Regions from separate parts of the Paenarthrobacter sp. E2MeOHC11 genome, predicted to be linked through region 2. Evidence: predicted binding sites of a transcription regulator. Region 2 holds the regulator's gene; the other holds the start of a gene.
What was found. Region 2 encodes HrcA, which represses chaperone genes, less so after heat shock. Its sites were predicted from a motif close to TTNGCACTCGNNNNNNNCGAGTGCNAA; they were not measured.
Positions count from the first base shown of each region.

Region 1 (11,114 bases), 760 kb from region 2:
CTGCAGCGTCATGAGGAACGCTGAGATAAGGAGGAAGACGTCCACGCCTCCGGAAACCCGGCCAATCCAGATGTGGTAGCTCACCACCATGAGGACGGCGAGGGACCGAAGGCCCTGGATTTCGGGGCGGAACTTCGACTTTGCAACGGGTCCGGAAGGCCGCCTGCCGGCACGGGCAGGGGCTGGGATCGTTGGCATAGTCACGTTAGGCAGTTCCTCAAAGCTGTGGCACAAAGCATCAATCATACGCGGATTGGCGGCCCCAACCCAGTCGGGACAGCCTTCTGGACCGGCTTCCGAGGCTTAATTAGCTCAGGTCAGCCTATGGATTTTCCCAGCCCTGCCTGTGCGTGGCCTGTGCCCGGATCACCGCAAACCACACCATGCGGAACTACGCTGGAGCCGGGTCGAAGGAAGGACATCCATGATCGTGCAACTGCGCCTCTGCGTGCCTGCGGACTTGTCCGAGGCCGTGCTTGAATGCTGCTCAGGTCAAACCGGCGCCGCGGAGGTGGCACTTCACAAAGGCGCGTCCGTGGTACCGCCCGGCGACGTGATCACCGTCCAGATCGCCCGGGAATCCGCGGAAGGGCTGATCGGGCGGCTTCATGCCCTCAAGGTTCCGGACCTGGGCTCAATCTCCGTCTCGTCACCCGACTTGGTCTTGTCCAAGCGCGCCGACGACGCCGAGAAGGCAGCGCCCGGCGAATCGGCAGACGCCGTCATTTGGGACGAGGTTTCCAGGCAAACGGGCGAGGACTCAAAACTGACGTGGAGCTTCCTGGCATTCCTGGTGATTGCTACACAGTTGGCAGCGATCGGAATTGTGACCGATTCAACGATCGCAATTGTGGGTGCCATGGTGGTTGGGCCGGAGTTTGGACCCCTTGCCGCGTTGGCGGTGGGACTGGTGGAACGGAAGTGGCGATTGGTACGGGCCTCGCTGCTCGCCCTTGCTGTTGGCTTTCCCCTGTCCATGGTGGTCACCGCAATTGCCGCATGGTTGTCCGTACCCCTTGGGTTGTTTCCGGACGACACGCTCGAGCGCGGATCCGCCGTCGAGTTCATTTACCATCCGGGCCCATACTCGCTGATAGTGGCTGCACTCGCGGGCGGGGCGGGAATGCTCTCCATGATCACGCATCGATCCTCAGCGCTGGTGGGTGTCTTCATTTCCGTCACTACTGTTCCGGCTGCCGGCTATGTTGCCGTCGCCCTGGTGCTGGGTGAATACAGCAAAGCGGCAGGATCAGCCATGCAGCTGGCACTCAACCTGGTAGGAATCGTGTCAGCTGCAGCTGCTGTGTTGCTGTTCTACCGGCTCGTCGGCAAGCGGGTCTCCCTGGCCCGGCGACCATCCGCCTCAGGACGACGCGCTGACATGGGCCGACGCTCCTTCGCCAACCGGCGGGCCAGGTAGCGGGCATCGCGGGCAACTCCGGGAAGTGTTGCCGACGCGGCAGCGAACAGGAACTCCTGGCCGATGAAGTACACGCCTGGAACGTCGTTGGCCACTCCCCTGGTCTGCCTCGGCTCACCTCGATCGTCGAACACCGGCAGCTTCACCCACGAGTAATCCTCGTGATAGCCCGTGCACCAGATAACGTTTGCGGCCTCGACCCGTGTCCCATCATCCAAGACCGGCAAACCGTGTGAAACCCCCTCCAATCTGGGGCCAAGCTGGACTCCGGCGGCCGCCAGGTCCTTGGTCTTTGTCCTGATCAGCGGGGCAGCCATGCTCTTAAAACCCGGAGCTGCCTTTCGTCCGATGGGCGTGTTGAGCGTGAGGACATGGACACCAAGGAATTTGACGACCGGCAAGGCAAAACGCGCCGCTGTCCGGCCGTGGCGCATCGGCATCTCGCCACTGGGCTTGCCGGCAAGCACAGTGTGATGGGATCGCCCGAGCTCAAACGCGATCTCCGCCCCGGAGTTTCCCAGGCCGACCACCAGCACAGTTCCAGCCTGCAGTTGACCCGGGTTCTTGTAGTCCTGTGAATGCAGCTGGACAATCGCTTGATCCAGCTCTCCCGCGAAGGGTGGCTGCTTCGGAATACGGTGTCCGCCCGTGGCAATCACCACGTTGCGGGCGTGCCAGGTGCGGTCCCCTGCCCGGACTGCGAAAACATCGCCGTCGGCTACGATTTCGTCCACACGGGTGCTTGGAACGAAGGGTAGGTCGAAGCGGCGTACATAGTCCTCCAAGTAATCGGCCAACTGATCCTTGGTTGGGAAAGCCAGGCGGTCGCCGGGGAATGGACTGCCCGGAAGGCCGTCATACTTGGCGGGTGTGAAGAGTTTGAGGGAGTCCCACCGCTGCCGCCAGGCCTCCCCCGGCCTCTTGTATTGATCCAGGATCAGGAAGTCCCGCCCTTCCCGGGCCAGCCAGAACCCGAGCGCGAGCCCGGCCTGGCCACCTCCCACGATCACGGTGTCCATTTCTGTGTCCTGATGCGCTTCCATGGCTGTTCCCCTTCCATCTGTGGTGCTGCCTGGGTGCTGATACAGCCAAGATATTGCTGCGGACTCCGCCACCGCGTCGGCCGAATTGCGCATACCAGGAGCCGGGGCATGGGTATTCCTACCCACCAACTGAGGGAAATTCAGCGAATCAGGCCGTGCTCAAAGGCGTAGCTGGTGGCAGCCGCCCTGGACGGCACAGCGAGCTTGGAAAAGATATTGCTCAGGTGCCGGGCCACGGTTTTCTCGCTGAGATACAGCTCGCGTGCAATCGCTTTGTTCGCCAGGCCACCGGCGACGAGCCGCAGGACTTCCACTTCCCGCACCGTCAGTGAGGACGGGTCCTTGGGTTTGTGACCGGCAAGTTCCAAGACTTCGGCCGCTGCCGGGGTTGCCCCCAGATCAGCGAATTCAGCTGTGGCCGCCTCGTACTCCATGGCCGCGGAGTCCACATCGCCCAATGCTGCGCACGCCCGGCCGGCAAGGACCCGGCATCGTGCAGCCTGATAGGGGGCTTCCAAGCTGTACCAAATCCGCCAAGCCCTCCTCGATGCTTGAAGCGAGCCCGCGGGATCGCCCTCGGCAAGCAGCACATGGGCTGAGGCCAGGGAAGCAAACGCCAACTCCAAGGGCCGGCTTTCACTGTGCAACGGTGCAGACAACTCATCTGAGGCGGCCCTTGCGGCGGCCACGTCTCCTGCGGCAAGCTCGATGTCCACGACGGCGGGGAGCAGCCGGCGACGGTTGGCCGGATCCGCGCCGGACAACGCCCGGCGCATGGTGTTTTTCGCCTGTGCCGTTTTGTGCTGGACCAGGTGGAGGTACGCGATTCCCGGGACGGGTTCGAAGCCTGTCTCTGCAGCCTTTGCATAGGCACGACCTGCGTCGTCCAACCACCCCGTCAGACGAAGAACTTCGCCCTGCTGGTACCAGCTGCCGAAGGTGGCATCCGGGTCACCCTTCCTGATCCGCCCCTCGGCCGCCCGTGCAACGGACAGGGCTTCGTCCCAGGCACCATGGAGGATGAGCAACTCTGCACGGTTTGCCTGGCACTGGCCACTGAACATCACCATGTCCGGACGTTCGCCGCACCACCGTTCCAGTGCGGCCGTCCACTCCTGGGCCCTGTGGACGTCCTGGGCCAGGCGGCAACTTCCCAGAACGGCGCAGTAGATGATTCCCGCAGGTATGGGAGAGACTTCTCCGGAAGTCACCGACACCATGACCTCGTCAAGGAGTTCCAGCCCCTCATCCATGCGTCCAAGTGAAACCCGTGAGGTGCCCACTCCGAGCATTCCCATCGCTTGGAGATCGCGGTCATGGAGGAGGGTGCCAATCTCCAATGCCCTGCCGAACACACCGTGCCCGGCTTCAGGGTCGCCCGCCCTCAGCAAACCCAGTCCGGCAGGAATGAGGAGGTAGCCTTCCGCGGAACTGGGGCCGGCCAGGCCCTCAAGCAAATGCTTCGCGCGGGCCAACCATCCTTGTCCGAGTGCCTGCTCGCCCATGTCCATGAGGAACATGACCAACCAAGCGGCGCATCGCGCTGCACTGTTCGCGTCACCCATGGTCAGGTATTCGTCGTGCGCCCGGGTCAGATACTGCACACTCTCCGTGTTCAGTCCGAGCAGCATGGCCACCGAAGCAACCAGCTCAATGTCCTGGGGAGGCAGTCCGCCTTCGGCGTCCGCGCGGACAAGGCAATCAAGGGCATCACTCCAGCGGCGTTCGGAGTATGCCGAGCGTCCCAGGTCCAAGTCTGTATCCGGAGCTGTCATGGCTCACCCTGCGGGTGGTGGCGGCCCGGTTGGTACCCAAGCCGCAGCGTTTAGCGTCAGGTTACCGCCGCCGTCGAACGCCGACAATAGCGTCGCCGCGCCGCAGGTGACGACAAAAAACCCCGGTCACCAACGTGACCGGGGTTCCTTGGACAGGCTGCTAGTGGCTGTGGCCTGCGTGTGCGTCTTCTTCCTCAGCCGGCTTCTCGACAACCAGGGTCTCGGTGGTGAGAACCAAGGCAGCGATGGAAGCGGCGTTGCGGAGAGCGGAACGTGTGACCTTGACGGGGTCGATCACGCCAGCGGCGATCAGGTCCTCGTACTCGCCGGACTTGGCGTTGAAACCGTGGTTGGCTTCCAGCTCGGAAACCTTGGCAACAACCACGAAGCCGTCGAAGCCGGCGTTCTGGGCGATCCAACGCAGCGGCTGGATCAGGGCGCGGCGGACGATGCCCACAGCTGCTGCTGCGTCACCTTCCAGTGCCTTGACGGCCGGGGACTCGTCCAGTGCCTTGAGGGCGTGGATGAGGGCGGAACCGCCGCCGGAGACGATGCCTTCTTCGAGGGCTGCGCGCGTGGAGGAAACAGCGTCCTCGATGCGGTGCTTCTTTTCCTTCAGCTCAACCTCGGTGGCTGCGCCTACCTTGATCACGCCGATGCCGCCGGCCAGCTTGGCCAGGCGTTCCTGCAGCTTTTCCTTGTCCCAGTCGGAGTCCGTCCGGGTGAGCTCAGCACGCAGCTGTGCTACGCGGTCGGCGACGTCCTGGGCCGTACCGGCTCCGTCCACGATGGTGGTGTTGTCCTTGGTTACCGTGATGCGGCGCGCGGTACCGAGTACTTCGAGGCCAACGGTGTCCAGTGTCAGGCCGAGGTCCGGGGAAACAACCTGGGCGCCCGTAAGCGTGGCGATGTCCTGGAGCATGGCCTTGCGGCGGTCGCCGAAGCCCGGAGCCTTGACGGCAACAACATTGAGCGTGCCGCGGATGCGGTTGACGATCAGCGTGGAAAGGGCTTCGCCTTCGATGTCTTCAGCAATGATGAAGAGCGGCTTGTTGGCCTGCAGGGCCTTCTCCAGAAGCGGCAGGAAGTCCTGCAGCGAGGAGATTTTGCCCTGGTTGATCAGGATGAGGGCGTCTTCGAGGACGGCTTCCTGGCGCTCTGCGTCGGTGACGAAGTACGGGGACAGGTAGCCCTTGTCGAACTGCATGCCTTCGGTCAGAACCAGCTCGGTCTGCGTGGTGGAGGACTCTTCAATGGTGATGACACCGTCCTTGCCAACCTTGCCGAACGCTTCGGCGAGGAGCTCGCCGACCTCGTCGCTCTGCGCGGAGATGGCTGCAACGCTGGCAACCTGGGTGCCTTCGACTTCGCGGGCGTTCTCCAGGAGGCGGGCGGCGATGGCTTCAACGGAAACCTCGATGCCGCGCTTGATCTCGCCCGGAGCGGCGCCGGCAGCAACGTTGCGCAGGCCTTCCTTGACCAGGGCCTGGGCAAGCACGGTGGCTGTGGTGGTGCCGTCGCCGGCGACATCGTTGGTCTTGGTGGCTACTTCCTTGGCCAGCTGGGCGCCAAGGTTCTCGTAGGGGTCGTCAAGCTCAACTTCGCGGGCGATGGTGACGCCGTCGTTGGTGATCGTGGGAGCGCCCCACTTCTTGTCCAGCACGACGTTGCGGCCGCGCGGGCCAAGCGTCACCTTGACAGTGTTGGCGAGCTTGTCGATACCGGCCTCAAGAGACCGGCGGGCAGCATCGTTAAAAGCAAGCTGCTTTGCCATGGTTGTGTCCTTTCAAGACAGAAAACCCGCACCGCTGACGGTCGGAATGATTCCAACTCGGCGGCGGTGCGGGGCTCCGGGAAGTTACTTTACGACGATCGCAAGGACGTCGCGGGCGGACAGAACGAGGTACTCGTTGCCGCCGGTCTTGACTTCGGTTCCGCCGTACTTGGAGTAGATGACGACGTCGCCAACAGCTACGTCAACCGGTACGCGGTTGCCGTTGTCATCGAAACGGCCGGGGCCGATTGCAACAACTTCGCCTTCCTGCGGCTTCTCCTGTGCGGAGTCCGGAATTACCAGGCCGGAAGCCGTGGTCTGCTCTGCTTCGAGCGGGCGAACAACAATACGATCCTCAAGAGGCTTAATCGAGACCGACACTCGGACTCTCCTTTTCATGAGCTGATTCATGGACTAAGAACTAGGGTGCCGGAGCGTACAACCGTCGTCGCGGTGCCGGAAGACGCTTGGCGTGATTAGCACCCTCCGGGGGAGAGTGCTAACAAGACTCTATGTAAGTGGTTAGCACTCGGTCAAGGTGAGTGCCAGCATTTCGTCATGGGTGAACGTCCATCAACGGCCGGTGAGGTCGTCCAGATCGTAGTCTTCGCCGTCATCGTCCTCATCAAGCGGTGCATTGCCGCGGTTCAGGTACAGCAGCACGGCAGAAGCAACAGCGACGACGCCGGCAATCACCAGGGTGATAATGCCACCGGTCCGGGCGCCGCTGTAGAGCTCGCGGATGTCGCGTGCCTCGTCGGTGGCGTCGTTGACGCTTTTCCCGGCCACCGAATACGTGGCCGCATTAAACGAATCCAGCGCGAAGATAATGATCAGCAGGCCGATGCAAACCACCGCGATCACGGCCCCCGCGATGAGGGCGGGTCGGGCAAACTTTGTGATGGTGGAGGGTTGCGGGGCTGCGTTGTCGTCCATGAAAACAACCCTATCTGGCTGATTCGCAAGTCACGTTGTCAAGTGCCGCGCCGTTAGGCTTGATCCCATGCCGCACGCACCGCAGGAACAGATCGCACCCTTGCTGACCACCGAAGGATGGGAACTTCTTGCCTCCTTGGGGCCTTACCGGGAGTCCGAGGCATTCAGCGTCAACGCCGATCTCCGGAAGGCAGGCCACTCCCCTGAACTCGTGGCGGCGGTCCTGACCCAATCACGGTTGAGGACCCGTGCGGAAGCCAAGTTTGGCGAGTTCGCGCGCCAGATGCTGTTCACCCAGGCCGGCTTGGAACAGGCCACCCGGTTGAACGTCGCTGCCCGGCACGCCGAACGTTTCGCCAAGGCCGGCATCACCCACGTGGCAGACCTTGGATGCGGGCTCGGTGCCGACTCGATGGCGATGGCCTCCATGGACATTGCAGTCACGGCCGTGGAAATGGATGAAACCACAGCTGCGTGCGCCACCATCAACCTCATGCCTTTCCCACACGCCACCGTGGTGCACTCCGATGCCACGTCCGTGGAACTGGACGGGATCGACGGCGTGTGGCTGGATCCAGCCCGGCGCACCACCTCCACATCGGGGACAAAGCGGATCTGGGACCCGGAGGCGTTCTCCCCGCCGCTGTCGTTCGTGGAGCGCCTGGCGGCCACCGGCCGCGCCATCGGCGTCAAAATGGGTCCGGGCATCCCCCACGACTCCGTGCCATCGGGCTGCGAAGCCCAGTGGGTCTCGGTGGGCGGCGACGTCACCGAAGTCACCTTGTGGTTCAACGCAGTGGCCCGCCCAGGCGTGCGTCGGGCCGCCCTGGTCATTGGCAGCCAGGGCGCAGCCGAAATCACCAGCGGCGAGGATTTCGACGGCGGTCCGGTAGCCGCCGTCGGGCCCGTTGAAGGCTTCTTGTACGAGCCCGATGGTGCGGTGATCCGCGCAGGCCTGGTGGCCGACGTCGCTGAGCGGCTCGGCGGGCACCTGGTGGATGAGCACATCGCCTACATCTGCGCACCCGAACTGCATGACACTCCATTTGCCCGCGCCTACAAGGTGCTCGAAGTGATGCCCTACAACGTCAAGGCCCTCAAAGCCTGGGTGAAAAACAATGGCATCACCGTGCTGGACATCAAGAAGCGCGGCACGGCAGTGACCCCGGAGGAGCTACGGAAGCAGTTGCTCCCCGCCAAGCCATCCAAGGGCAAGGACGCGAAAACAGCCACCCTGGTCCTCACCAGGATCGGCGAGGAGAGAGTGGCTGTTGTGGTGGAGCCGGTCTCGGTCTAGCCCGGGTCAGCGGCGCGAGAACTCCGAAGCTTCGCGGACCTGGGCAGCACTGGGGCGCACGCCTGTGTACAACACGAACTGTTCTTCTGCCTGGATGGCGATGACCTCGGCCCCGGTGATCACCTTCTTGCCGGCGTTCCGGGCCGCAGTGATGAGCGGAGTCTCCGAGGGCAGCGCAACGACGTCGAACACTGCCTGGGCAGCGGCAATCGCAGCGTCGTCGAAGGACTGTGCGGTCTCACCTTCACCTGCCATTCCGAGCGGTGTGACGTTGATGATGAGGTCCGCAGTTGAACCATTGACGTCGTCCTGCCACCCAAATCCGTACAGGTCCGCAAGGGCACGGCCAGTGGTTTCGTTGCGGGCAACGATGGTGACGGCGGTGAATCCCGCGTCACGGAGGGCTGCGGCCATGGCTTTGGCCATGCCGCCGGCACCGCGTAGCAGAACAGTGTGGCTCTGGGGAACCTGGTGGTCCTTCAAAAGCCTTGCGATAGCGATGTAGTCCGTGTTGTAGGCCGTGAGCACGCCGTCATTGTTCACGATGGTGTTCACCGAATCAATGGCCTTGGCCGATGGGTCCATCACGTCAACCAGGGGGATGACGGCCTCCTTGTAGGGCATGGACACCGCGGCGCCCCGAATCGGGAGGCCGCGGATGCCAGCCACTGCGAGCGTGATGTCCGCCGGGGCGAACGCCTTGTAGACAAAGTTCAAGCCGAGCAGATCGTACAAATAGTTGTGGAACCGGGTACCGATGTTGCTCGGCCGGGCCGCGAGCGAAATGCACAGGGACATGTCTTTGTTCAGGATTGGCATTCCCCCATTAAACAACGCCCATTAACCCTGCCGCTTAGCCTTGCCGCGCCTTCATCCGCGGGTTGTTCTTGTTGATCACGAATGTGCGTCCACGACGCCGGACGATCTGTGCCCCGGGAATCTTCTTGAGGGCTCGCAGCGAGTTCCTGACCTTCATGGTGTTTCTCCTTCTATTGGGGTGGGTTGGCGTGTTGGGTTGGCATGGGCTTAGAGGGCGTCGCTGAGCTCCAGGGGGTCGTCCCAGACCTCGAAGCCCAGTTCCATCTCCGCCTCGGTGAGTTGGCAGCCGTCCAGGAGCCCGCGGATCTCCCCCGCGTCGATGTCCTCGCAGCGCCCGGTGATGGCCAGGACCGTGCCGCGGTCGCCATGATGCGGATGCCAGTCCAGGAAAGCGTCGACGTCGGCGCCCGGCTTTCCGGCGTGGGCCTGTCCAGGTGCGGCAGCAGCCGAGTCGGCCAGCCACCTCCCCGTACTTTCGAGCCAGACCCTCGGCCCGATTCCCTGGACCGCGATGCGGGTGGCGGGAGCAGACGCAATCCACAGGCGGCCACGCATCCAATGGGTGCCTACGGCCAGTTGGGGCAGCGCATCACGGAAGCGCCCCGGATGCAACGGACGGCCTGCTTTGTGGAGCACCGTCCGGAAGGAACCTGACGTTTCGCTAACGGGAACACGTACGACGCCGGGCCGGTTACGGGCCGCTGCTTCGGCGTCGTCGAAGCATCCCGGCCGGAAGTCCCCTGCGGAACCAACCACGTTTGCATGGGGGGCCAACTGGCCAAGAAGTTCCAGTCCCAGCAGCCATGCCGCCGACCCCTCGCGCGGTTCCCCGGTCAATACTGCGCCCAAGCCGGGTCGAACCATCACGGTGTCCACCTGCCCAAACTCCCCGATCAGGAATTCGCCGCTGGTGCGCTCATCCTGTGGCATGGAGGTGAACCCGGATTCGAACAGGGTGTGACGGTCCCAGATGTGGTCGTCCAGGTCCACGGGGTCCAAGGCGAGCACGGCGTTGTCTATGACGGCGGGCCGGCTGAGGCCGCGGCGAAGCTCTGCTACGGCCATTCCGGCCGCGACTCCGGGTGGCAAGCCGAGGACCACGTGGTCGAAACCGCACGCGGCGAGGCGTTCCGCCGTCGGGACTACATCCAACCTGACCGTGCAACTGAGGCAGCCATGTTCCAGGACTGTGGTTTCGCGTTCAAACAACTGGCCGCCACGGTAGACCCGCCGCAGGACCAACGAGCCATCCAGGAGGTCATGGAGGACCACGACGGAATTGGCGTGGGTCCGGCCGAGCCGTTCAGTGGTGGCCTCACGGCATTGGCTGTCCAGGGAACTGACGACTGTGAGGTGCATGCGTCGATTCTAATGAGAATCATTATTATTAGCAAATGACGGCTCCTTTGCCCCACCAATCTGCCGATATCACCGGTGTTCCGGCTGCATTAGACTTGATCCGACCGCTGGCGGCCCCGCAGCGGGGAACCGCGCCCGGGTGGGAGAACACAATGAGGGGACTACGTGCAGATTGATTTTGCGCCATCCAGGCAATCGACACTGGGTGTGGAATGGGAGTTGGCGCTCGTCAATGCACGCACCGGGGAACTGGTATCCGTCGCGAACGATGTCCTCAAAGGCGTTTCCGCCAACCACCCCGACCTCAACGAGGACGACGAACACCCCCACATCAAGCGCGAGCTGCTCCTCAACACCGTTGAACTCGTCACGGGGATCTGCGAAACGGTCAAGGACGCCAAGGAAGACCTCAGCCGCTCCCTCGCCGCTGTCCGCGAAGTCACTGACCCCATGGGTGTTGAAGTGTTTTGCGCTGGAAGCCACCCCTTCAGCCCGCCCTTGCTCCAGCCCGTGACGGACAAAGAGCGCTACGCCAAACTGATTGAGCGGACCCAATGGTGGGGCCGCCAAATGGTGATCTACGGCGTTCACGTGCACGTGGGCATCGACCGCCGCGACAAAGTGCTCCCCATTCTGGACGGCCTGGTCAACTACTTCCCCCATTTCCAGGCGTTGTCCGCCTCCAGCCCCT
Region 1 is NZ_CP196673.1:3,685,675-3,696,788, reverse strand. Features, by position in the region: gene ACSSVG_RS17210 (acyltransferase family protein) at 1-198, opposite strand, end outside; gene ACSSVG_RS17205 (DUF389 domain-containing protein) at 425-1,420, shown strand; gene ACSSVG_RS17200 (flavin-containing monooxygenase) at 1,315-2,463, opposite strand; gene ACSSVG_RS17195 (response regulator transcription factor) at 2,604-4,238, opposite strand; gene groL (chaperonin GroEL) at 4,399-6,012, opposite strand; gene groES (co-chaperone GroES) at 6,097-6,393, opposite strand; gene ACSSVG_RS17180 (hypothetical protein) at 6,586-6,948, opposite strand; gene ACSSVG_RS17175 (THUMP-like domain-containing protein) at 7,016-8,245, shown strand; gene ACSSVG_RS17170 (shikimate 5-dehydrogenase) at 8,252-9,064, opposite strand; gene ykgO (type B 50S ribosomal protein L36) at 9,099-9,221, opposite strand; gene ACSSVG_RS17160 (GTP-binding protein) at 9,272-10,423, opposite strand; gene ACSSVG_RS17155 (glutamate--cysteine ligase) at 10,589-11,114, shown strand, end outside.
Region 1: a site for HrcA is predicted at 6,535-6,561, ahead of groES (co-chaperone GroES). Genes of this name have one in related genera too.

Region 2 (9,401 bases):
GCGGAGCTTGCCAACTTGATTGGCGGCGATCCCGATGACGTCCTCAAGGTTTCCGGCAAGACCGGCGTAGGCGTGGAGGCGCTGCTGGACAAGATTGTCCGCGACCTTCCCGCGCCCGTTGGTGATCCCGATGCCCCGGCCCGCGCCATGATTTTCGACTCTGTCTACGACACCTACCGCGGCGTCGTCACTTATGTGCGCGTGGTGGACGGCATGCTCCACCCGCGCGAACGCATCCAGATGATGTCCACCAGGGCAACGCACGAGCTCCTTGAAATTGGTGTCAGTTCCCCGGAGCCCACGCCATCCAAGGGCCTGGGCGTCGGCGAGGTGGGCTACCTGATCACCGGCGTTAAGGATGTACGCCAGTCCAAGGTTGGCGATACTGTCACCAACCTGGCCAAGCCGGCATCGGAGTCACTCAGCGGCTACGCAGACGCCAAGCCGATGGTCTTCTCTGGTCTCTACCCCCTTGACGGCACGGATTACCCGGTCCTGCGCGATGCTCTTGAAAAGCTGATGCTCAACGACGCTGCGTTGGTTTACGAACCCGAGACGTCTGCAGCACTCGGCTTCGGCTTCCGCGTTGGCTTCCTTGGTTTGCTTCACCTCGAGATCACGCGTGAGCGCTTGGAGCGTGAGTACAACCTCGACCTCATCTCCACCGCTCCCAACGTGGAGTATGAGGTGACCCTCGAGGACAAGAAGGTCATCCACGTCACCAACCCCAGCGAATACCCCACAGGCAAAATCTCCGAAGTCCGTGAGCCAATGGTTTCGGCAACCATCCTCGCGCCCAACGAGTTCGTTGGGTCCATCATGGAACTCTGCCAAAGCCGCCGCGGCCAGATGCGCGGCATGGACTACTTGTCCGAGGACCGCGTCGAGCTCCGCTACTGGATCCCGCTGGCCGAGATCGTCTTTGACTTCTTCGACCTCCTGAAGTCCAAGACGCGTGGCTACGCCTCGCTTGACTGGAAGGCCGACGGCGAACAGGTCGCCGACCTCGTTAAGGTCGACATCCTGCTGCAGGGTGAGCAAGTGGACGCTTTCAGCGCCATCACGCACCGGGATAAGGCCTACGCCTACGGTGTGATGATGACCGGGAAGCTTCGCGAGCTGATTCCGAGGCAGCAGTTCGAGGTGCCCATCCAGGCTGCCATCGGGTCCCGCATTATTGCCCGCGAAAGCATCCGGGCCATCCGCAAGGACGTTCTTGCCAAGTGCTACGGCGGTGACATCACCCGTAAGCGCAAACTGCTGGAGAAGCAGAAGGAAGGCAAGAAGCGCATGAAGATGGTGGGTCGCGTCGAGGTGCCCCAGGAGGCATTCATCGCAGCCCTGACCACTGACGAGTCCAAGGACAAGGCCAAGAAGTAGATGCCCAGCGTCCTACCTTTGGGCGATCCGGCACCTGCGGACGGCATACTGCCTCCGCAGGTGTTGGCTGGCGTCGAGCACCGCAAGTTTGGGCTCTACGTCCATATCCCTTTTTGTGCCGTTCGTTGTGGCTACTGTGACTTCAACACCTATACAGCCACCGAGCTGGGAGGCGGTGCTTCCCAGGATGCCTACGCCACCACCGCAGTGTCCGAGCTCGACTTTGCGGCTGTGGCCCTTGACGCCTCGGGGCTGCCTCAACGGCGCATGAGCACAGTCTTCTTCGGTGGCGGCACTCCGACACTCCTGCCCGCGGAAGACTTGGCACGGATCCTGCGTGCCGCCGTCGGGCACTGGGGGCTTGAGCCCGGTGCTGAAGTAACCACTGAAGCCAATCCCGATTCGGTGACTCCCGAATCCCTGAGGGTACTGGCCGAGGCCGGTTTCACGAGGGTCTCGTTCGGCATGCAGTCAGCTGTGCCGCATGTCCTGAAGGTGCTGGATCGCACCCATACTCCCAGTCGTGTGCCGCTCGTTGTGCAGTGGGCGCGAGAGGCCGGGCTCGCCGTCAGCCTCGACCTGATCTACGGTACGCCGGGGGAGTCCATGGAGGACTGGCGGTTGTCGCTTGAGACGGCTCTGTCTTACGAACCTGACCACATCAGTGCCTACGCGTTGATAGTGGAAGACGGCACCAAACTTGCTGCCCAAATCCGGCGTGGCGAAGTGCCGGGCATCGACGACGACGATCACGCCGCTAAGTACGAACTGGCCGACAAAATGATCTCTGAAGCCGGTTTGAGCTGGTACGAGGTCAGTAACTGGTCCAGGACGCCGGACCAAGCCTGCCGGCACAATCTGGCCTACTGGCGCGGGGACGACTGGTGGGGCATCGGTCCAGGAGCGCACTCCCACGTGGGAGGCGTCCGCTGGTGGAACGTCAAGCACCCCACTGCTTATGCCGGACGGTTGGCTGCAGGAAGCTCGCCGGCAGCAGGACGGGAGACCTTGGACTCCGACACACGGGAAGTCGAGCGCGTCATGCTTGAAGCAAGGCTGGGTACCGGGTTGGCCGTAGATGCGTTGGACGCGATTGGTCGCCACGCGATGGCTGGGCTCATTGCCGATGAACTTGTGGATCCGGTGCAGGCCTTCAAGGGCCGGTTGATCCTTACGTTGAAGGGTCGACTGCTCGCTGACGCTGTAGTGCGCAGGATCCTGCCCGACTAACAATCAGTGGTTGGGCGAAGGCGGCGGGAAGCTACTTGATCCAGCGCAGGTTGAGCTTGTAACGGTGCGGCTGGCCATGGTTGACCCGGATGCCCGCCGAGACGGAGAAGCACGTCAGGGCCACCCAGATGCCGGTGGCGATCACTGCGAAAATGTTGCCCACCACAGGCAGCAGCACCAGGATGTTCGCCAAAACTGCGGCGATTGTAGGAGGCAGCGTGAAGTTCAACGCTTCCTTGGATTCCTGTGCCGTGAAGGGTCCGCGGTCGCGGAAGATCAGGTAGATCAGGAGAGATGGCAGGCATCCCAAAATGCCGCCAAAATGGGCCAAGGTTGCCCACTGCCGGTCCTCGCTGGCGGTCAGTGGCAGCGCATTTGCAGGCGCGCCATGGTACTGGGGCTGGCCTGCGGCGCTGCCCGGTTCTTCAGGAGCGTTCTCTGCCACGGTGTGTTCCCTTTGCTGTAAAGATGCTGCGGTGTTGCTGTCCCAGAATACCGGCCTCCGTGGACTTCCCGGGACAAGCGCCACGAAGACACGTCAGTTGCTGCCGCTTTCGGGGCCAGTGTCAGGGAACCGTGAGGAAATCGATGACTTCCTCCACTCGGCCCAGCAGGGAGGCCTCAAGGTCGGCGTAACTGCGAACCGCCCCGAGAAGCCGTTGCCAGCCCAGGCCAATGTCCTCAGCGGTCTCGTGAGGCCACCCGAAGGCGGTGAGAATTCCCGTCTTCCAGTCGATGCCGCGAGGCACGGAAGGCCAGGCATCGATGCCGAGCACCTTCGGCCTGATGGCCTGCCAGACATCGATGTACGGGTGGCCGACAATCAAGACATTTCCTGGCGCCCCGGGGACCGTCATGGCTTCGGCCGCAATGCGGGACTCCTTGGATCCGGCCACGAGGTGATCCACCAGGATGCCTAGGCGGCGGCCAGGGCCCGGATTAAAGGCGGCGATGGAAGATTTGAGGTCATCGACGCCGTGCAATGGCTCCACCACGATGCCTTCGACGCGGAGATCGTCGCCCCAGACCTTCTCCACGAGTTCGGCGTCGTGCTTTCCTTCCACCCAGATCCGGCTGGCTTTTGCCACTTGGGCGCGTTGTCCCTGGACCTTCACCGACCCCGAGGCCGTTCGTCCCGGTTGCGCGGGGGCCGTCGCTTGGCGGGGGGCCGGAGGCATCAACCGGATGGGTTGGCCTTCAAGCAGGAAGCCGAAGCCGAGTTGGAAGGACTTCGTTTTACCACGCCTGTCCTCAAGGGACACGATGTGCATGCCCCCGGTTTTTTCAACCCGAGTGACTTCGCCCACCCAGCCTGACTGGACATCTTCGAGGACCATCCCGCGCTGGACGGCTACCTCGGGGAGTTGTCGTTTGGCTGGAGCTGCTAGGTCCTGCGGACCCCAAGAGTCGAAAGCCAAGGAATTCCTACCTTTTTGTACTGGTTTATGCTGGGTTGCTTGATGCTGGCCATGGGCAGTTTCAATGCTAGCAACGGGGTGGCTCATACTAGACTGGTTAGCACTTGGGCATGTTGAGTGCTAAGTGCGGTGATCCCATGGGATCCCGCGGTGGCCGGTCGCAGTGACCATGGCAGTCGTCAGGAGGTGGAGTAATGAGTGAACCGCGCAAGTTGGAAGTACTGCGTGCCATCGTTGAAGATTACGTGCATTCCAGGGAGCCTGTCGGATCGAAGGCCCTCGTGGAGCGACACCACCTCGGTGTTTCAAGTGCCACCATCCGGAACGACATGGCTGTTCTTGAAGAAGAAGGCCTCATTGCGGCACCCCACACCAGCGCCGGACGCATTCCCACTGATAAGGGCTACCGCCTGTTCGTGGACCGCATCTCCCAGGTCAAGCCGCTGTCCGCGGCGGAACGCCGCGCGATCCATTCGCTGCTTGAAGGGCCCGACGACGTCGACGACATCCTGGAGCGCACCGTGCGGCTCCTGTCGCAGCTGACCAACCAGGTCGCCGTCGTGCAATATCCACACTCAAACCGGGCGCTGGTGCGGCACGTGGAGTTCGTCCTCCTGGCTCCCAAGCAAGTGCTCGTCGTCCTGATTGCGGATACCGGGAGCGTTGGCCAGAAGGTCATCGAGGCAGGCTCGGACGTGGGCGATGACGCTTTGATGCTTCTGAGGTCACGATTCCTCGGCAGCATTGCAGGGACGCAACTGGCCCTGTTGCCGCAAGTACTTCCCTCAGTGGTTGCCCTGTGCCCGCCGGAACTCCGTGGCCTGGCTCAAACACTGGCGCACGGACTGCAGGCACTGAGCGACAACAGCCGCGAAGAGCGCATCCTCATGGCCGGCACAGCCAATCTTGCCCGGTCCAACGTGGACTTCCCGTTGAGTATCGGACCCGTGCTGGAAGCCCTTGAGGAACAAGTGGTCATGCTCCGGTTGTTGTCCGACATGGGGGACGACCCCCGCGGCGTCACGGTGAGCATCGGCCGGGAGAACCCCTATGACGGCTTGGCCGAAGCTTCGGTGGTGGCCACTGGCTACGGCTCGGGTGCCAAAGTGGGAATCCTCGGTCCAACCCGCATGGATTATCCAACCACCATGGCAGCAGTTCGGGCCGTGGCCCGCTACCTTTCACGCATTCTCGGCGGCTGAACGCAGGCCCGAGGAAACATCCGCAGTACGACAAGGAAGAGATACCGACTTTGAGCAGCCACTATGACGTTTTGGGAGTCTCGCCGGAAGCCACCGGGGAAGAGATCAAAAAGGCGTACCGCAAGTTGGCGCGGAAACTCCACCCGGACGTAAATCCGGGTGAGGATGTCGCGGAGCAGTTCAAGGCCGTGACCCATGCTTACGAGGTTCTGTCGGACCCCCAGAAGCGTCGCGTCTACGATGCCACCGGCAATGAGAACGGAACGGACAACGGCTTCGGCGGTGGCTACTCCGGCCAGGGCTTCGCGTTCCAGGACATCTTCGACACCTTCTTTGGTGGCGGCGGCGGCCACGGTGGACCGGCTTCCCGCGTTCGTCGCGGACAAGACGCCCTCATCAGTGTCCGTATTGACCTCAAGGACGCCGTATTTGGTGTTAACAAGAAGCTCGAAGTAGACACTGCCGTCACCTGCCCTACGTGCGACGGCAGCTGCTGCCGCCCGGGAACCCATCCGGAACGTTGCGACATTTGTGGCGGCAGCGGCCAGGTCCAGCGCGCCGTCCGATCCATCCTTGGCCAGGTCATGACCACGGCCCCTTGCGGATCTTGTGAGGGTTTCGGCACGGTCATCAAGGATCCCTGCAACGAGTGCAACGGCCAGGGCCGCATCCGCAGCCGCCGTTCCCTGACCATCAAGGTGCCCGCCGGTGTTGCGACCGGTACGCGTATCCAGTTGTCCGGCCAAGGCGAAGCAGGACCCGCAGGCGGCCCCTCCGGCGACCTGTACGTGGAGATCCGGGTCAACAACGATTCCATGTTCATGCGCGAAGGCGACGACCTCCACGCCACCCTCAGCGTGCCCATGACAGCCGCTGCACTGGGCACTGAGCTGCAACTGGAAACGTTCGATGGCGCACAGGACATTGATGTGAAGGCCGGAACCCAGTCGGGCGAGGTCATCACGCTCCGCGGCCTTGGCGTCACCCACCTGCGCGGTTACGGCAGGGGAGACCTCAAGGTGCACCTCCATGTTGAAACGCCGAGCAAGCTTGATCCCGCCCAGGAAGAATTGTTGCAGCAGCTCGCCAAGCTTCGCGGGGAGCAGTTCACCGAAGGCAAACTCGTGGCCAGTGGCGGCATGTTCGCAAAGCTGCGTGACAAGCTCGGTAACCTGTAGCGGTGAGCAACCCCGTTTTCTTCACCCCGGCCGGGAGTCTTGGCGATGTAAGTCCCGGTGGCACGTTCGTGCTGGAGGGGCCTGAAGCACGGCACGCCGTCACGGTCAAGAGACTGGCAGTGGGGGAGCCCGTTGACATTGCCGACGGTTCCGGCACACGGCTGACCGGCACGGTCGCCGACGCCGGGCCCGCCGGCCTGACCGTCACTGCTTCCGATGTTGTCTTCGAGGACCAGCCCGACGTCCGCTTGGTGCTCGTCCAAGCCTTGGCCAAGGGTGACCGCGATGAACTTGCCATCGAGACGGCCACCGAGCTGGGTATCGACGCAGTGATTCCGTGGCAGTCAGAGCGATCAATCGTGCGCTGGAAGGGCGACCGCGCCGCCAAAGCCCATGGGAAGTGGCAGTCTGTGGTAGCCGCCGCGGCCAAGCAAGCACGGCGGGCATGGATTCCGGACGTGCGGACAATCGTGGATACCGGAGCCTTGGCCAAAGCAGTCGCCGCCGCCGACCTGGCCATCATCCTGCACGAGGACGCCAAAAACCCGTTGAGGACTGTCCTCGAGGTGTTGCAGGGTGGACCGGACACCGGGACGTTCCGGGAAGTACTTCTGATCGTAGGACCGGAGGGTGGAATCTCGCCCCGCGAAGTAACGCGGCTCAGTGACGCCGGGGCCGTTACGGCGCTGTTGGGTCATCACGTTCTGCGATCGTCGACGGCGGGACCTGCCGCCGTCGTTCTTGCGAGCGACATTCTGGGTCGCTGGTAGCCGGCCGGGCTACCCTGAGGAGCTATCCGACCCTGAACAACCGGGTGTCAGTGCTTGTCGCGATCGTGTTTCCAGCATCGTCGACCTGCGAGACACGTACCTCGTACTGACCGGCCTTGAGTGTGGCGCCGAACGTGAAGAGGCCGTACTGTCCGGGTTCGCCCGTGGCTTTCGTTTGACCCGTCAGCAGACTTGTCTTCTCGCCCTTGCCGTTGTCCTGCAGGACCTGCCACGCGATGGGTTTGGAGCTGTCGGTGCTCCGCCCATTGAACTTGACCAAGCCTGTGGGCATCGAGGTGTCTTCCTGTGGATCGATGATCCACAGAGGCGCCACCAGGGAGGCATCGCGGGCCATGGGCTGACCCAACTGGATTTGCCCGAACGCCATGTAATCCTTGTGTCCGTCAACCAGGATGACCACCTGGATCTGCTGTCCGGAATTGATGAGGCCCGAGGACGAAGCCGCTGCTGTCGCCGTATACACCAGCTGCTGTATGGCCCGCTGCGCCATACCGGCGTCCAGGTTCGAATTGAATGCGTCGCGGGAAATGTCGACGGTAATCACGTTCTTGCCTGAAATGGACGTGGCCAGGCTGGCCGGTTCCTGCCATGGCGTGAAGAAGTCATGGTCCAGTGGCTTTTCCGCCATCATGATCCGCAGCGCCGTGGTCACGGGGTTTCCGTCGCCGGAGATATCCCTGAACTCGCGGTAGAGGTAGACCTCTTCCTTGCTGCGCCCAATCCAATAGACCGGGATCTTGGTTGAGGCCTGGGTAGTCTCCAACGGGGCGTTGCTGGCCGGGGCATCCTGCATGGTCAAAGGCGGCGGACTGGATGTGGCCTGGGTGCTCTCGCCGTTGGCAATGCACCCAGTCAGCAAGAGGGCAGCAAGCATCACAGGCACGGCGATAGCGGACTTGGTCCGCTTGTGCACGCCCGGAGCGTTGTTGGCTGACTTCTTGATGGGTTTCCTGTCCTGTCCCTGCATTTATTTGGGAGCCATGGAGCGGCTGGGGTGCGGGGTTGTGGTTCCACCCGCTATGCCAGCTTGGCACATTGCCGACGGCGGGCGGCCGGGATTCCGTGGACCTGCGCCAACTGAAACGTGATTGATACCGGCTTGATGCAGAGTTGAGACAAAAAGTCGGCAATCACGATGCGCGCCGGAACGTGGCCGCCTGCTGAGGTTCATCGCAGGCCGGGCTGGCGTAGGATTGGAGACATTCCGGCATCAATGCGGTCGCTGAAAGTCCACCGCTGATGTCGAATCGATGGCGTTATTACGACCAACCGGAGGAGAACAGGCCTGACGGCCAGCACTATGAGTGAATCTTTGAACGGGCGGCTCAGGACCGGAAACGGCAACCAGCCGCCCAACGAGTTCCCGCACACCTTACCGGGCACGCGCACGGAAGTTGTCACGTTCGATAACTCCGACCAGATGGTTCACTCGCTGGGCAGCCACGACGAAGCCCTGCGGTACATCGAGGAACAGTTCCAGGACGTCAATTTCCATGTCCGCGGCAACGAGCTCTCCATGACGGGACCTTCCACCGTCATCCCCCGGATCATGAGACTTCTCGAAGAAGTCCGTGGTCTCGTGGCAAAGGGAACCGTGGTCACCCCGGACGTCCTTCAGCAGCTCGTCTCCTTGTTGAGGACCCAGTCCGTGCAGAATCCTGCTGATGTCCTGACGCACAACATACTTTCCAGCAGGGGCAAGACCATCCGGCCCAAGACGCTGAACCAGAAGAACTACGTGGATGCCATCGACGCAAACACCGTGATTTTCGGTATCGGTCCAGCTGGTACGGGTAAGACGTACTTGGCCATGGCCAAGGCTGTCCAGGCGCTCCAGATGAAGGAGGTCAGCCGGATTATCCTGACGCGGCCTGCCGTGGAAGCGGGGGAGCGGCTGGGGTTCCTGCCCGGCACGTTGAGCGACAAGATCGATCCCTATCTTCGCCCGCTTTACGATGCCTTGCACGACATGATGGATCCGGAGTCCATTCCGCGGCTGATGGCTGCAGGGACCATCGAGGTGGCTCCTTTGGCCTACATGCGCGGACGAACTCTGAACGATGCCTTCATCATTCTCGATGAAGCCCAGAACACCACTCCGGAACAAATGAAGATGTTCCTGACGCGTCTTGGGTTCGGCTCCAAAATGGTGGTCACCGGGGACGTCACCCAGATCGACCTTCCGCTGGGTGCTACGTCGGG
Region 2 is NZ_CP196673.1:4,447,280-4,456,680, forward strand. Features, by position in the region: gene lepA (translation elongation factor 4) at 1-1,380, shown strand, start outside; gene hemW (radical SAM family heme chaperone HemW) at 1,381-2,610, shown strand; gene ACSSVG_RS20625 (DUF4870 domain-containing protein) at 2,642-3,055, opposite strand; gene ACSSVG_RS20630 (DUF3097 domain-containing protein) at 3,177-4,028, opposite strand; gene hrcA (heat-inducible transcriptional repressor HrcA) at 4,223-5,230, shown strand; gene dnaJ (molecular chaperone DnaJ) at 5,281-6,408, shown strand; gene ACSSVG_RS20645 (16S rRNA (uracil(1498)-N(3))-methyltransferase) at 6,411-7,178, shown strand; gene ACSSVG_RS20650 (GerMN domain-containing protein) at 7,201-8,073, opposite strand; gene ACSSVG_RS20655 (PhoH family protein) at 8,500-9,401, shown strand, end outside.